One region of the Sutcliffiella cohnii genome, then DNA from elsewhere that is predicted to be linked to it. Evidence: predicted binding sites of a transcription regulator. Region 1 holds the regulator's gene; the other holds the start of a gene.

Region 1 (7,718 bases):
ACGAATCACTTCAAATAAAATGGATTCTGCTTCAAAGGAGCCCGTTGCGGATAATTCAATATAATTTTCGTATAAAGATAATTTTGCGCTTGATTTAACTTTAGGGATCCATATTGTATGCTCATGTCCTTTAAAAGCATAGTCTTTCCGCTTACTTAACGTTTGTTTCAATAATTGGGATAATGAGTATTCTTGGATTGGTAAAGTTATATATTCGATTTGTTTTTTTATTATTGGTTGCAAGTTTTTGCTTTGCTCATATTCTTGAAAAAGTTGAAATAGCTTATACTCTTGTCCAACGTAATATTCCACAATCTCTTCTTTCATTAAATAAATGGTATATTGTCTCATTTGGCCCACTCCTATTTCTATTTCACTCTATTATAAGTATAGAAAATAGTAGAAAAAATGTTTGTCTATTAGTGGAGCATGAAAGAACTATTTTTGTCGAAACAATATAAAAGTTACAAAAAAGGTAGCACTTTTGTGTGCTACCTTCAAAGTTAAGACAATAATTGTTTTACTTTTGTTACTACATTCGGAACAGTAAAGCCGTATTCCTCCATTATTTTTTCTCCTGGTGCTGATGCGCCAAACGTATGAATGGCTACAATATCTCCTTCATCACCTACATAGCGCTCCCAACCTAGTGGATTTGCCATTTCAATTCCTAACCTTTTTTTCACACTTTTAGGTATTACTGATTCCTTATACTCTTTTGATTGTTTTTCAAATCGATCCCAAGATGGCATACTAATAACTGAAACTTCAATTCCTTCTTGGCGTAATGCTTCTTGAGCTTGAACTGCTAAACCGACTTCTGAACCAGTAGCAAGAAGTAACGCATCGGCAGTTTCCTTCTGCGCAGGAGAAATCACGTAAGCACCTTTTGAAACACCTTCATATGCATTTTTGTCCGTATCTTTTATAGTCGGTAAGTTTTGGCGAGTTAATACTAATGCAGTAGGTGTTTGTGTTGATTCCATCGCAACTCTCCATGCAGCAGCGGTTTCATTTCCGTCAGCTGGTCTAATGACAGATAAATTAGGCATACAGCGTAAAGAAGGTAGTTGCTCAATTGGCTCATGCGTTGGACCATCTTCACCAACAGCTATACTATCATGAGTAAACACATACGTAACAGGCAATTGTTGAAGGGCTGCTAATCGAATGGCAGGACGCAAATAATCGGAGAAAACGAAGAACGTTCCACCAAATATTCTTAATCCACCATGAAGCGCAATTCCGTTCATAGCAGCGCCCATTCCGAACTCACGAACCCCAAACCAAATGTTTCTACCGCTATAATCTTCTGGTGTATAATCTTTTTCGCCTTTAATCATCGTATTGTTAGATCCTGCTAAATCAGCTGACCCTCCGAGTAATTGTGGCATATTCTTTGCTATCGCATTCATTACTTCACCCGAAGATGCTCGAGAAGCAAGACTTTTCCCTTCTTCATATACAGGTATATCTTGGTCCCATCCTTCCGGAAGTTTACCCTCTATCGCACCTTGAAGTTGTTTACCGATTTCCGGATATTTCTCCTTGTATTGAGCAAAGAGGTTATTCCATTCATTTTCAAGTTGGTTACCTTTCTCTTCAACAGTAGCTCGGAAGTGCTCATATACTTCTTCAGGCACGTGGAAATCATTTTCAAACGTCCATTTATAAGCTTCTTTTGTTAACTTCCTTTCATCCTCACCTAGTGGCTTTCCGTGTACATCAGAAGTACCGGACATATTTGGAGACCCGTAACCAATTGTCGTTTTCACCTCTATTAATGTAGGACGGTTAAGATCTGATTGGGCTTCCTTCAATGCATTAGAGATTTCGTTTAGGTCATTACCATCTTCTACACGAACATATTGCCATCCATATGCGTTGAAACGATCCTTTATACTTTCTGAGAAGGAGCGATTCAAATCTCCATCTAACGAAATATCATTCGAATCATATAGGACAACTAATCTACCGAGTTTTAAATGTGCAGCTAAAGAAGCAGCTTCTCCGGATACACCTTCCATTAAATCACCATCACCACATATACTATATGTAAAATGATTAATTAGCTCAAAGTTTTCTTTATTATATGTATGAGCTAAATGGCGTTCGGCCATCGCCATACCAACTGCCATTGCAATTCCTTGTCCGAGCGGTCCAGTAGTCGCATCTACTCCTGGTGTATGACCAAATTCTGGATGACCAGGAGTCTTACTACCCCACTGACGAAATTGCTTTAAATCGTCCATTGTTACGTCATATCCTGATAAATGTAATAAACTATACAATAGCATGGAACCATGACCAGCAGATAGAACAAAACGATCACGATTAAACCATGTAGGATTTTTTGGATTATGGTTCATAAAACTAGTCCAAAGCGTATAAGCCATTGGCGCTGCTCCCATCGGCATTCCTGGGTGACCAGACTTTGCTTTTTCAATTGCATCAATAGATAATGTACGGATCGTTGCAATTGATAATTGATCTACATTTAAAGTCATTCGTATATACCTTCTTTCTTCTTTTCTTTAGTCATGCTATTTATAGTATGTACAAAATACACTCGGATGTTTAATGAAATTTTTTATTTTGCTCATCCTTTAATTTTTGAGGGGTTACATCATTTCCGTTTGGATCGACGATTGTTACTGATTTCAATGTATCTACCATAGAAGATCGAAACGTTTTTACATATTCCGCTCTTAATTCTTTTTGTTCTTTAGCCTCTTCTTCTGTTAAACCTTCTGATTTTGCTTTTTTTGCAAGTAGATTAATTCTTTTCATTTTATCTTGTGAAAGCATATTAAAACTCCTTTTATCTTTTACGTAATAGTTTAAATAATTTTCCTTTTTGTTTTGGGTTTATTAAATGTCTCTAACCCCAGTTAACAGTTCTTAATTTGCTACTTTTCCATCTTACTAGAGCTCACTTTTGTTAGCAAGAGTACTATCTTCTTTCTGCAACATGTACTCTTTATATCTTCTATTAACCGTTGCTTTAGATATATCGAATCCAAGCCCTCTAAGAGTAGCGGCGATTTCATGGAAAGTTAATTTGTTATGACGTAATCGCACTATTTCTTCTACAGGAACTTCTTTTCTTTCTCTCCCTGGACTTAAATGATTATTTTTTAAGTTTTTCAGCGGATTATATCCTTCTTCTACTGCTTTTTTCATTCCTCTTTTTATTTTTAAATTATGTAGTTTTCTTTGGTATTCTTCTACAATAGAAACAATTTGCAAAACCATTGAATCTGATTCTGATAAAGTTAATTTACCGTTGTCGATTATAGAATAAATAAGTACATTATGTTTTTTTAGTAAATGGAAAAAAGCTATTTTGGCATTTCCCCTCCCAATTCTCGTTTCATCTTGTACTAACAGTACATCAAATGGGTCGGTAGCTAACAAATCCATTAGATTATATATTCCCTCTCTCTCTAAGCTATAACCACTAGCTTGTTCCTCAATGACAGATATTACTTCTATATTGTTGTTTTGAGCTAATAACTTTAACTCCTCTTTCTGTCTAGCAAGAGAAGTTTCTTGTGTTTCCTTATTTGTGCTTACTCTACAGTAAATAACGCCTTTCATCTTATCACCATTTCAAATAAATTTATTATTATTCTATCATGCAAACATATATTCTGCTATTTTTCGAACTTATGTTTGTATACTATAGGTAATTATGCTATAATATTCTTAATAATACATATAGAGGTGCGGGGAAATGAAACTATCTAAAAGACAAGAAGATATTTTAAATTTCATTAAGCAAGAAGTACAAGCAAAAGGCTATCCACCTTCTGTACGTGAAATTGGAGAAGCTGTTGGGTTAGCATCCAGTTCAACTGTTCACGGTCACCTAGCTAGACTCGAAAGTAAAGGATACATTAGAAGAGATCCAACAAAACCGAGAGCAATTGAAGTGATTAGTTTAGATGACAAGCAAATTCCTAAAGTAAATGCAGTGAATGTTCCGATTGTCGGTAAAGTAACTGCTGGTCAACCAATAACAGCAATTGAAAATATCGATGAATATTTTCCACTACCTGATCGATATGTTGCTCCTGACGAGCATGTATTTATGTTGGAAGTTATGGGAGACAGTATGATTGAAGCTGGAATTTTGGATGGAGACTTAGTTATTGTTCGTCAACAACAATCAGCTAATAATGGAGATATTGTTGTAGCGATGACAGAAGACGACGAAGCAACTGTGAAACGATTCTTTAAAGAAAAGGATTATATTCGATTACAACCAGAGAACTCCTCTCTAGAGCCTATTATAGTGCGAAATGTATCCATTCTAGGTAAAGTTATTGGCGTTTATCGAAATATACATTAAAAAAAAGGGTTCAAAAAGTCATAGCAATCGACTTTTTGAACCCTCTTAAGTGACTAAAACAATTAGTTTTTATCACTGTCTTTTTTTTGACAAACTCATATTTTATTTACATAGATATTGCTTTATTAGCTAATTCGACATCATTTTGTAGTAGCTAATACAAACTAAAAAGTCAGCAGGATATTCACCCCACTGATTTTCATACTTCATTATAGTTCTACTTTAAAAGACTTCTCTTCACCAATTTCATTTCCGCTACCATCAGTTGGAGCAGGAATCTTTACTTCTACCCATTCTAATTCTTCGACGTTTCCAGTCTCTAATAAGAAGAATAACGACCCTTGCTTCGTTTCACTCTTTTCAAATTCACTATCGATTATAACACTCAATTTTTCACTAGGTGAGACTTCTTCTCCATTACTCGTTGTTATTTTTATATCACCTGCTTGAATAACAACATCTTGTTCAGAGGAATTCACTACTTCCATATCTATTTGCACATATTCAATATAATCTTCACCAACAAATTCTTTAAAATCGTCATAAAGTTCCCCGCTTAATGTTGCTACTTGTGGGATGTGAAAGGATAACGGTCCAACCTCAACATTACCTACTTTATAGTTGCGAGCAACAAGTGTAAATTTACCACCTTCTGTATCCATTACATCACCAGGCTTAGATTGCCATTGTTGTTCTTCTTCATCAGCTACTTGTTGATCTTGCTTTTGCTGTTCATCTTCTGTGTTCGCCACATCTGCATTATCGTTAGAACATGCCGTAATAAGTAAACTTAAAAATAATGCAATTGACAATGTTTTGATAATTTTCATTATAGTTGTCCCCCTTATTTATATGATTGATTATACTGCATTCGACAAACTTGGTAAAGAAACTTACCTACTTTTTCAATACACAAAATAGAAACCCCTCAACACCATAGGTATCAAGAGGTTAAACTAATTAATATTGAGTTAAATATTGGTCACGTTCCCATGGGTGAACTTGACTTCTAAACATATCCCATTCAATCTCTTTAGCTTCAATAAAGTGCTCCAATAAATGATCACCTAATGCTGATTGAATAACATCATTTTCTTTTAATAATTCAAGAGCTTGCGCTAATGTTGCCGGTAAATCTACAATACCTTCTGCCAAACGCTCTTCTTTGTTCATTACATAAATGTTACGATCTACTGGCGCAGGTGGAGTTAAACTATTTTTGATACCATCTAGTCCTGCCTTTAATAGAACAGCCATTGCTAAATATGGATTAGCCGCTGGGTCTACACTACGCACTTCCACACGTGTACTTATGCCACGAGATGCAGGAATACGAACTAAAGGACTACGATTTTGCGCTGACCACGCTACATAACAAGGAGCCTCGTAACCTGGCACTAAACGTTTATATGAGTTTACCGTTGGGTTTGTAACAGCTGTAAAATGCGGCGCATGCTTGATGATTCCAGCAATAAATTGTTTTGCCGTTTCACTAAGTTGTTGTTCCGCTTTTTCATCAAAGAACGCATTTACTCCATTTTTAAATAAAGATACGTTACAGTGCATTCCAGATCCATTCACCCCAAATAGAGGTTTTGGCATAAACGTTGCATGTAAACCGTGTTTACGCGCAATTGTTTTTACAACAAGTTTAAACGTTTGAATTTCGTCACAAGCTGTAAGAGCATCAGCATATTTAAAATCAATTTCATGTTGTCCTGGTGCTACTTCATGATGAGATGCTTCAATTTCAAAGCCCATTTCCTCTAGTTCTAATACGATATCACGTCTACAGTTTTCCCCTAAGTCTGTTGGAGCTAAGTCAAAGTAACCGCCTTTATCATTTAATTCTAAAGTTGGTTCTCCTTTTTCATCTAACTTAAATAAGAAGAATTCCGGTTCTGGTCCAAGATTAAAATCTGTGAATCCTAAATCTTCCATTTCTTTCAAAATACGCTTTAAGTTCGTTCTAGGATCACCTTCAAATGGCGTACCGTCTGCTTTATGAACGTCACAGATGAATCTCGCAACCTTCCCTTTTTCCGATGTCCAAGGGAATACTACAAATGTATTTAGGTCAGGGAATAAATACATATCAGACTCTTCAATACGTACAAATCCTTCGATAGAAGACCCATCAAACATCATTTTATTATCTAACGCTTTTTCTAATTGACTTACAGGGATTTCCACATTTTTAATTGTGCCTAAAATATCTGTAAATTGAAGACGAATATATTTTACATTTTCCTCCTGTACGATGCGCACAATATCTTCTTTCACGTATTTTGCCATTTTTATTTCCTCCCTAATTTTTTCTCTCAGATTTAATCTTGGTGTTTTATATAAATTTTTAAGCTAACTAATTAATGGAAAAATCGAGACATGTCGCCTTGGTTTAAACTAGTTTTATTGAATCTACCAGCTTGTAACATTTCGGCTCGAAGTACTTTTCGTAACTCCTCATTCGATAAATCTCGTTTTTCTTTTGTTTTCATTTTTTCTTTAACGGTCATGATCGCCGCTTGTTCTTTTAGTTGCATAATTTGTTTAATTCCAGCAATGTTTATTTTTTGCTCTAGTAAACTTTTAATCTCTAACAAACGATCCACATCATTAAATGAAAATAATCTTCTGTTTCCTTCTGATCTTTCAGGTGTAATTAGTCCATGTTCTTCATAATATCGGATTTGTCGAGCTGATAGTTCAGTTAATTTCATTACAATACTCATCGGGAACAACGGCATCGATCTTCTCATCTGATCACTCATTACAAACCCTCCAATAAATTATTCTTTAAGATATATTTATCTTAAACGATGTTAGATTAACTGTCAACTAAATGTTAGGTTTTCTAACATCGTTTTTATTAAATAGTAAAATAATATTTTTCCATAACAAAAAGACAGTCTATTGACTGTCTTTTGTTAAATCTTTATTAAGTTTTTTGTTAGTAAGGAGTCTATTGCCGTACAAACAGCAATCTTTACATGGGAATACGTTAAGCCACCTTGAACATAGGCAACGTATGGAGGTCTAATCGGACCGTCTGCCGTTAATTCAATGCTTGCCCCTTGGACGAATGTGCCGGCAGCCATTATAACGTCATCCTCGTATCCAGGCATATAGTTTGGATATGGAGTTACGTGAGAATTAATCGGGGACGCAAATTGGATTGCTTGGCAAAATGCTACCATTTTATCTCGGTCATCAAATTGTACAGATTGTATTAAATCGGTCCTTTTACTATCCCAGCTTGGAAATGTATTCATACCTAACTCCTCTAAAAATGCCGCGGTAAATACCGCTCCTTTTAAAGCTTGTGCAACAACATGAGGCGCAAGGAAAAAGCCTTGATACATTT
Region 2 (7,718 bases), 1.6 Mb from region 1:
AGATTGTTACGAATCATATTATCTTTTTGTTCCTTTATAAAGTTTTCATTAATTGCTTTATCATTTATATATAATACATCGTTTAAATATTCTATTTTTTCCCCTGGTAAACCAATGACTCTTTTGACGTAATGATCTGAGTTTTCTCCTTGCTTAAATACAACAATATCGAACCGCTTCGGCTCTTGTACATGATAAACAAACGTGTTGACTACTAATAAATTTCCTTCTTCTAATGTTGGCTTCATCGAATGTCCCTCGACTACATAATTCGAAAAGAAGCATATTCTTAATAAAATTAAGAAGAAAAAAGATAAAAAAACTACTCTCCATTTGGTTATTTTGAAACGATTTTTGTTTTTCAACCGTCTTTCCTCCAAAATAGATTGTTTATTTATCCATATCGTAACATCTTCCCTAATAGTCTGACTACTTCTTTTTTCCTATTCGTCTCCAATTTTTATAGAATTTTGTAATTTTTTCTCTACAATTTTTCCTATGTACCATAATACAAACATTATAGTTAACGTAATCGCAGTTTTTATCGGTTCTCTAATAAATGAAACGATATCGTACCCTATGTAGCTTATCGTAAAGATCATAACCATTTTCCCTGCAACGAGGGCTAGAAAGAATGTATGATATTTCATTTTTGATAACCCCGCAACTACGTTAATTAAAAATGATGGCGTGAAAGGAAAGCAGAAGAGTAAAAAAATAGGTCCAAAACCGTGTCTTTCAATCCAACTCATCGTACTTTTCACTTTTTCTTTTTCCAAAAACTTCTTTACCCAAGGTCGATTTCTTAATTTTTTTACAATTAAGAAGACGATACTTGCCCCTACAACTGTACCTGTCCAAGAAATAAGAAATCCGTACCACAGTCCAAATGCAGCAGCATTGGCCATTACAATTACAATTAACGGTAAAAAGGGTAAAAAGGCTTCTAACACTACTAGAAAAAAGCCTGGAAGCGGTCCAAACGATTTATATTCATGCAATACATCTAATATATTTTCTAAGGTGAGCAATTCTTTTAATGTCTCTATTATTTCCATTATGTAACTCCTACTTTTTATAATAATCTCATTATTTATTTATTTTACACCTTTTTATAGACAGAATAAAACGGAAAAGACTAATTCGATATATAGAATTAGCCTTCTTACATTTTGGGTATCTACATTAGCTCGTATTTTTATAGAGTAATTTGTTTATGTCTGTAATTTTGTTCTTTCCTGTGTTTTAAAGTCAAGATGATACAGTTCTACTCGTTCTGTTTGTTTGCTTATACATGCGATAGCTTCATGTATGTCTGTAATCATTGTCATTCCATAAATATGCTCCTGCTCTAAAACAATTGGATACATCGCTCCGTCCAATGAACCATAATAAATGCCATTACTGCCTTGATCCGTTACTAAAAAGTAAAAGCCTTCACTATCTTCTGTCCACAGTAAACCAGGGTTTACAGTAGCCCAGTGAAAATCTCCCTCTATTTCGTTACCGACTGAAATATCAAACTCACTCGTTAAGCAAGCTAATTCTGTATACCGAAAATGATATATCCATACTCTAGATATTGGCACACCTTTATTATCCTTCTCGTACCCGACAAACCCTAATTTTTCTCCGTCTGGAGACCAAGTAGTCGAAGTAAAGAATCCATTACTATTCGTAAGTTTCCGTATTTCTTTCGTTTCTAATTCCAGTATGAATACGTCTACAACAGTTGTTGGTTGTGAAAATGCACAGGCAGAAAAAGCAATAAAACTTCCATCAGGTGACCAAACAACACTGTGATAGTTTCGGCATTCTCTTACTATAGGTGTTAATTCATTTGTTTTGACATTTAGTAAAACAAGCTCTTCTGCCACTTTAGGATTAGTACCAATAGTAGAGAAAACTAGCATCTCTCCACAAGGAGACCAAACTGGATTTCTTACTCCACTTTCACAATGCGTTAATTGTTTCGCTTCTCCCCTATTAACATCTTTTACATATATTTGGGGCAATTTTGTTCGGTCTGATACGAAAACAAGCTTGTCCTCATCTGGCGACCAACGTGGTGATACTGTTTGATTCTCTCCATCCGTAAAAGGCATTATCCCATGAATTAAGTCTCCAATAAATATGTTAGAAACATAATCATTCTTTTCTTCCGATATCGTTGTTTGCACGTAGGCAAACTTTCTGTTTCTTTTATTCCACTGTGGATCCATTACTAATTTCTCTCCACCTTGAAATCCTCGTTTTTCTTTGCTCATACGTTGTACTCCTTTAGACCCGTTAATAGAGTTTTACTTTTCCAATACCCTTTATTTAAGCATACAAAGTTAATTAATATTATAAAAGCAAAAATAAATTGCATAAAGGGTTGTTTATCGTATAAAATAATATCGAACACACGTTCTTTCTCTAAGGAGGGTTTTATATGACGAGACTTTCATCAAAACAAATTAGTTTGTTTGAACAAGCTATTTATCTTCCATTAATTTTAATCGTGTTAGAAAAAGATTTAAAACATATTGAATCTAGTCCATTAAAATTAAAAGAACCTTATACGCTATTTTTAGAAGACGTCATGAAGAAAGTACAAATCCAATTACGCGACGTTAAACAGACGATGAAAAAGGAAAACTTACGTTTACAAAAATTAAAACAAGACGACTCTTTTACGCTTTACGCCTTTTTATTTGATGGGTACGAGGAACACCATAATTATTTTAACCCACGCATTCGTAATAAAGTAAATGAGTTATTAACCTATTTTTTTCTGCAAAAAGATAAAAATCAGCATGCTAATGATAAATTGGAACCGAATTAGACTGTTCCGTTTTTAATGATATATGCAATTCATTTTGACTATTTATACTAGCGTAAAATACATCATGAACGTTAGCTATTTTTTCTTGTAATAGTTTTTGGCGTAACCACGCTTCATTCAGCCCTTGGTATTCAAGGGCATCTACATACAAATTTCCTTCCAAAATAACAGGGATTTCAATTCCAGACTCCGGAACGTTCGTTAATACGTGTTCCGTACGAACATGCTCTTTTGGTGAGATGAGCTTTACCGATAACTCACCATTAGATTCAATAAACGCTAATTGAACATCCGCAACATGAAATACATCTTTTTGGCGTAACATTTGCAGTACATTATCAATTGAATAATTGATCTTCTTCATGTTTTCTACTAAAAATTTCCCATTATGAACGACAAGTGTCGGTTCAAATGTTAACAGTCTTCCAATTGTACGATTTCTAATTTTCCAACGAACAATTATCTTTTGTAAAATAGCTATAGAAATAATGGCTCCAATAGTATGTACATGATTGATATTCGGATCTGCGATATCTGCACCAACGACCGAACCTAGAGTTAACACTACGAGAAAATCAAAAATTGGTAGCTCACCTATAGATCTTTTCCCCATATATATGCCTACAAGCAGCATAAGCGGCAAAATTGTAAAAATCCGAAAATTAAATCAGTAAAAAGTTCCAACGTATGAGACCTCCTTTCCTTATAGGTTTTTTCAAGGTGAAGGACTTCATTCGTTGGAACCGTAAAAACTTCCATTAATTCATTATTTTTTCTTTATACGTTGTGCTGAACTTGTATAGAAGAAGAATGGCCTCTCTGCAACATTAATCAATTGTTGCTTTTGTCTTAATTTAAATCGTAAATGAGAAGTTCTTAAAATTTGAGTTTTAAATGATTTTAATGACATTGGTATTTGTAGTGTTTTATTATTAGATAAATAGGCAATAGTATCGCCGTATTCATTAGCTTTTGAATCAATAATATGGTCAGGACAAATCCACATGCACTCCATCTTTCGTGGTGACATCGTTGGGAAAAAGAACAGTTCCTCCGCTAAGTTAATAACAATAGGTTGCTTGTGAGTAATTCCAGTTATAACTTTCGTCGATTCTTGACTGCCTTGTAAGCTTGTACCTGAATACCAACAGTTTTGATTGATAATATACTTCGGGTGCTGCTCCACTAAATACTCTCCGTCTGTTTCTATCACTCTCGAAATCCATACTTTATTTACTTTTTCCGGTACGATAGCGATAGTGTTTTGATTAATTAAATATTCTTTCTTCACACTAATCTTCCTTTCACTATTTTTTAAACAATACCAATAAAGTAAAATTTAATACAAATCAAGAAAATAATACCATATTACTACATCTTTTTGCACATTATTTTATAAAATTACAAATTATAATTATAGTTCGACAAAACAATTGATTGTGGATGCATCCAAAACGGGTAAGGATTCTTGCTGACATTTGCACTCGGTTAAATATTTTCTAAAAATTTAAAATATTATTGATTTTATTTAGCGAACTCCATATAATATAAAAAAGGCCTCGAGGTGAAAGACTCATGAAAAATGAAAAGTCTTATACGGAGTTAATGAAGTCGAAAGCCCAAGAGAAACGAGTGTCACGGGAAAGTTTTATGGTAAATATGTATGTTCAGATGGTAATTGACGAGGCAATTTTCTTATTTCAGAAGCAACGGTTTTTAGAAAAAATTGACGCTGCTATCGATGCGAATAACAAAGTATTATTTCAATCTTTAAGTGCTGAATATCAGGCGTTTGTTCACCAGTGGGAAAAATAGTAAAAAAGAAGCCTAATTTGGCTTCTTTTTCATTTGATTAAATCTGATGTGGAGGGTGAACCGTGAGTGGAACGGAGCGGAAGACACTTGACTCCTCGAAAATGCTATCGCATTTTCTTCGTGCGATGTAATGCTGCCGAAGCCTTCCTTGTCCTGCGGGATGTAGAGGGAAGGTCGAGACCCCACAGGCGCAGCCGAGGAGGCTCGAATCCACGAAAAGCGGAAGCGCATCAATCTGGCCCGTACAAACTGGAGCAGTCCGGTAGGAGATAAAGGAAACACAACGAAACGTTAGTTGAGTTGATGTTGACTTATCGTACGGACGGACTGGGAAGTTTGATAGGGCCAATGCGCTGGAGCTAGACATCTCCCCGCGGCGACGCACAGGACGTGCTAGTGTCGACCTTTCGACAGGACGTCGCGGTACGGTCGACCAAGCAAGTGTCTGCAGCGAAGTGAAACGGACTAACTTAAAGCCAATCTAGAAAGTGAAAACCATTATACTGTTCAAGAATGAACCTACTTGTACAAAATTTCACTTGCATGGGTGTCCCCCCTGAAAATAGCATACATATAAGTTAGTTCATTCTATAATGTTCGACTAGAGAGCCAACAGATTGTTAGTTTGTTTCTTCCGTATAGTTCTGAATAAAATGGATACGATCTACCATTGGTGGATGTGTGTATCGAAAGATTTTTATTAACGTTGGTGGGTTAACCTCGCTCAGACCAGCTTTCGTTATTTCTTGAAAAGCACCAATTGCAGCATCTTGATTACCAGTTAGTTCAATCGCATAAACATCAGCTGTATGTTCCATATGCCTTGAAACATAATTCGTAACAGGGCTAGCTGCGAATAAAATAACAGAAATTAATAACAACAATATCGGCAAAGATGCGAATTCTTCCATTCTCTGTATACGCATCTGTCTTCCCCACTTTTTAAGCATAAGCTTTGTCAGCCGGTATACGAGATAAAATACACCAAGAGAAAAAACAATGTACCCCGTAACTCCCAGTGTAACGTGGTGCAATACGTAATGACCCAGTTCATGTGCCATAATAAATAATATTTCCTCTTCATGCAGCCGTTGTAACAGGGTATCCCACAACACAATTCTAGAATTACCACCTACACCAGTTACATAAGCATTGATGGAGTTCGTTTTTTCGGACATGTTTACTTCCCAAACTCGATCAGCACTAACATCCACTTCACTTGCAAGGGCTAAAATTTTCTCCTCAAGCTGTTTATCTTTCATTGGATAAAAATCGTTATATAAAGGGTCAATCAACACAGGTTGAATGTACATGAAGAAAAAGACGAACGGAATAAATAAAATCCACGTAATAATCCACCAATATTTTTGAAATCGGCTCATTAAAAAATAAACAACGATAATGACAATCCATAGTAATACTAAACCTTCCCAAAAACTAATTAGCTGATCTTGAATCCAATCTGGTAAAGGTTGAATCGATATTTGGTATTGCCTAGCAAAATAATAACGGAAAAGCTTTAATGGCAAGATAGCTAGTGTTGTCCAAAATGAGAACCAAAAAATAAATATACCTGCTTGCAATATGCGAAATCTTGTAATTTTTTCAGCCCATTGTTGAAACGTTTTACTGAAGCCTAAAAATAAAATGGCTCCATAGACAAACCATTCGTAAGGATACGATAAAAAATAAAAGAAGTTACGTATTTTCGAATATTCGTTAGCTAACATTATCTCCTTTTCAGTCATAAATGTATGTGGATCTGCCCTCGTACCGATTAACTCTTGCGGTAGAGAACTATCTGCTATGTACCATAAATAAACGTATAGCATTATCGCATACACAATGAACGGAATGATTCCCCACTTCATCAACTTCTTCATTAGCATTTCTCCTATTGTCATAGTAGTAACCGTGGCATTCAAACAATGTTCATTCTTTTCTACATAAACCTATATAACTCCTTTTTTTCATCGCTTATGATAAAGGTGAAACTTTGTTACCGTCCGTTAACTACACTTAACATCCTTGATTCTATTGCAGGAAAGGAGAGATTGCGGTCGGTTACACCGATAGCTTACAAAATGTTAAAAAGAGGTGTTATGCATATGAAAAAATGGTATTGGGTTTGTGCTCTTATTCTTATTTTAAGTATTAGTAGTGGAATTTATTACTTTTCTGTTTATCGAGTCCATGCGATGGAATTACCCGAAAATATTATGCTAGAAACACATGATGGAGAAATCGTTTCTTTAAATGAAACTGGTAAAGTAAGAATACTAGAGTTCATATATACAAAATGCCCTGATATTTGTCCTGCAACTACCATCCATATGAATAATTTGAAAGAAGATTTACGTGCCCTTGGGATCACTGCTGATGATGTTGAATTTTTAACGATAACAATTGATTCAAAGCGAGATACAAAAGAGGTGCTTGCTTCATATGTTGAGACATTTAATATTGATACAAATGACGGATGGAAAGTATTACGTGGGAATGAAGAAGATATTCGTAGCTTAACGAACGAGTTAGAGTTTTATTATCAAGATCCAGGAAACGGAATGTTTACTCATACCTCTACAACTTATTTGCTAAATCAACAAAATCAAGTAGTTGAAATGTTCGGAATGGGAAATAAAGGATTCAAACCAGAAAAAGTATTACAAAGCATTAAAAAATTACTATAAAAAAATTTGGAGCTAGTAGCAGTTCTTACCCTGCTACTAGTAATGCATATAAGCTAACGATAGCAATAGAAGAGAGCACAACAATTATAATATTAGCTCCAAAATATGCAACAATAAACGCAGCAAAAACTCCGACAATTCCGTACCAAATATCTGGATTGATAGTAAAAACTCCAGGAATAATAAGGGCGCCTAAAATGGCAAAAGGAACGTTTTTTAGCACACCTTGTAAAAAAGGTGGTAGCTCTTTTCCTTGGAACATAATAAAGGGCAATAATCGTGGGAGATACGTAACAACCGCCATTCCTATAATCATCATAACAATCATACTATTCACGACTTATTTCCCTCCTTTTTTGTTCCACCCATTCAATACCGACAGCGCT

What was found. Region 1 encodes LexA, which represses DNA repair genes until DNA is damaged. Its sites were predicted from a motif close to CGAACATATGTTCG; they were not measured.
Region 2: the regulator LexA is predicted to act here: its motif matches at 2,401-2,414, upstream of BC6307_RS04120 (YhjD family protein).

Annotation. Positions count from the first base shown of each region.
Region 1 is NZ_CP018866.1:2,446,451-2,454,168, forward strand. Features, by position in the region: gene sirA (sporulation inhibitor of replication protein SirA) at 1-351, opposite strand, end outside; gene tkt (transketolase) at 504-2,507, opposite strand; gene BC6307_RS12180 (DUF896 domain-containing protein) at 2,578-2,808, opposite strand; gene BC6307_RS12185 (YneB family resolvase-like protein) at 2,926-3,600, opposite strand; gene lexA (transcriptional repressor LexA) at 3,737-4,354, shown strand; gene BC6307_RS12195 (hypothetical protein) at 4,564-5,184, opposite strand; gene glnA (type I glutamate--ammonia ligase) at 5,315-6,649, opposite strand; gene BC6307_RS12205 (MerR family transcriptional regulator) at 6,721-7,125, opposite strand; gene BC6307_RS12210 (methionine gamma-lyase family protein) at 7,282-7,718, opposite strand, start outside.
Region 2 is NZ_CP018866.1:848,640-856,357, reverse strand. Features, by position in the region: gene lepB (signal peptidase I) at 1-365, opposite strand, end outside; gene BC6307_RS04130 (TVP38/TMEM64 family protein) at 444-1,058, opposite strand; gene BC6307_RS04125 (PD40 domain-containing protein) at 1,215-2,267, opposite strand; gene BC6307_RS04120 (YhjD family protein) at 2,435-2,827, shown strand; gene BC6307_RS04115 (DUF421 domain-containing protein) at 2,802-3,440, opposite strand; gene BC6307_RS04110 (competence protein ComK) at 3,594-4,118, opposite strand; gene BC6307_RS04105 (IDEAL domain-containing protein) at 4,403-4,642, shown strand; gene BC6307_RS04100 (M48 family metallopeptidase) at 5,263-6,525, opposite strand; gene BC6307_RS04095 (SCO family protein) at 6,751-7,332, shown strand; gene BC6307_RS04090 (AzlD domain-containing protein) at 7,358-7,669, opposite strand; gene BC6307_RS04085 (AzlC family ABC transporter permease) at 7,662-7,718, opposite strand, start outside.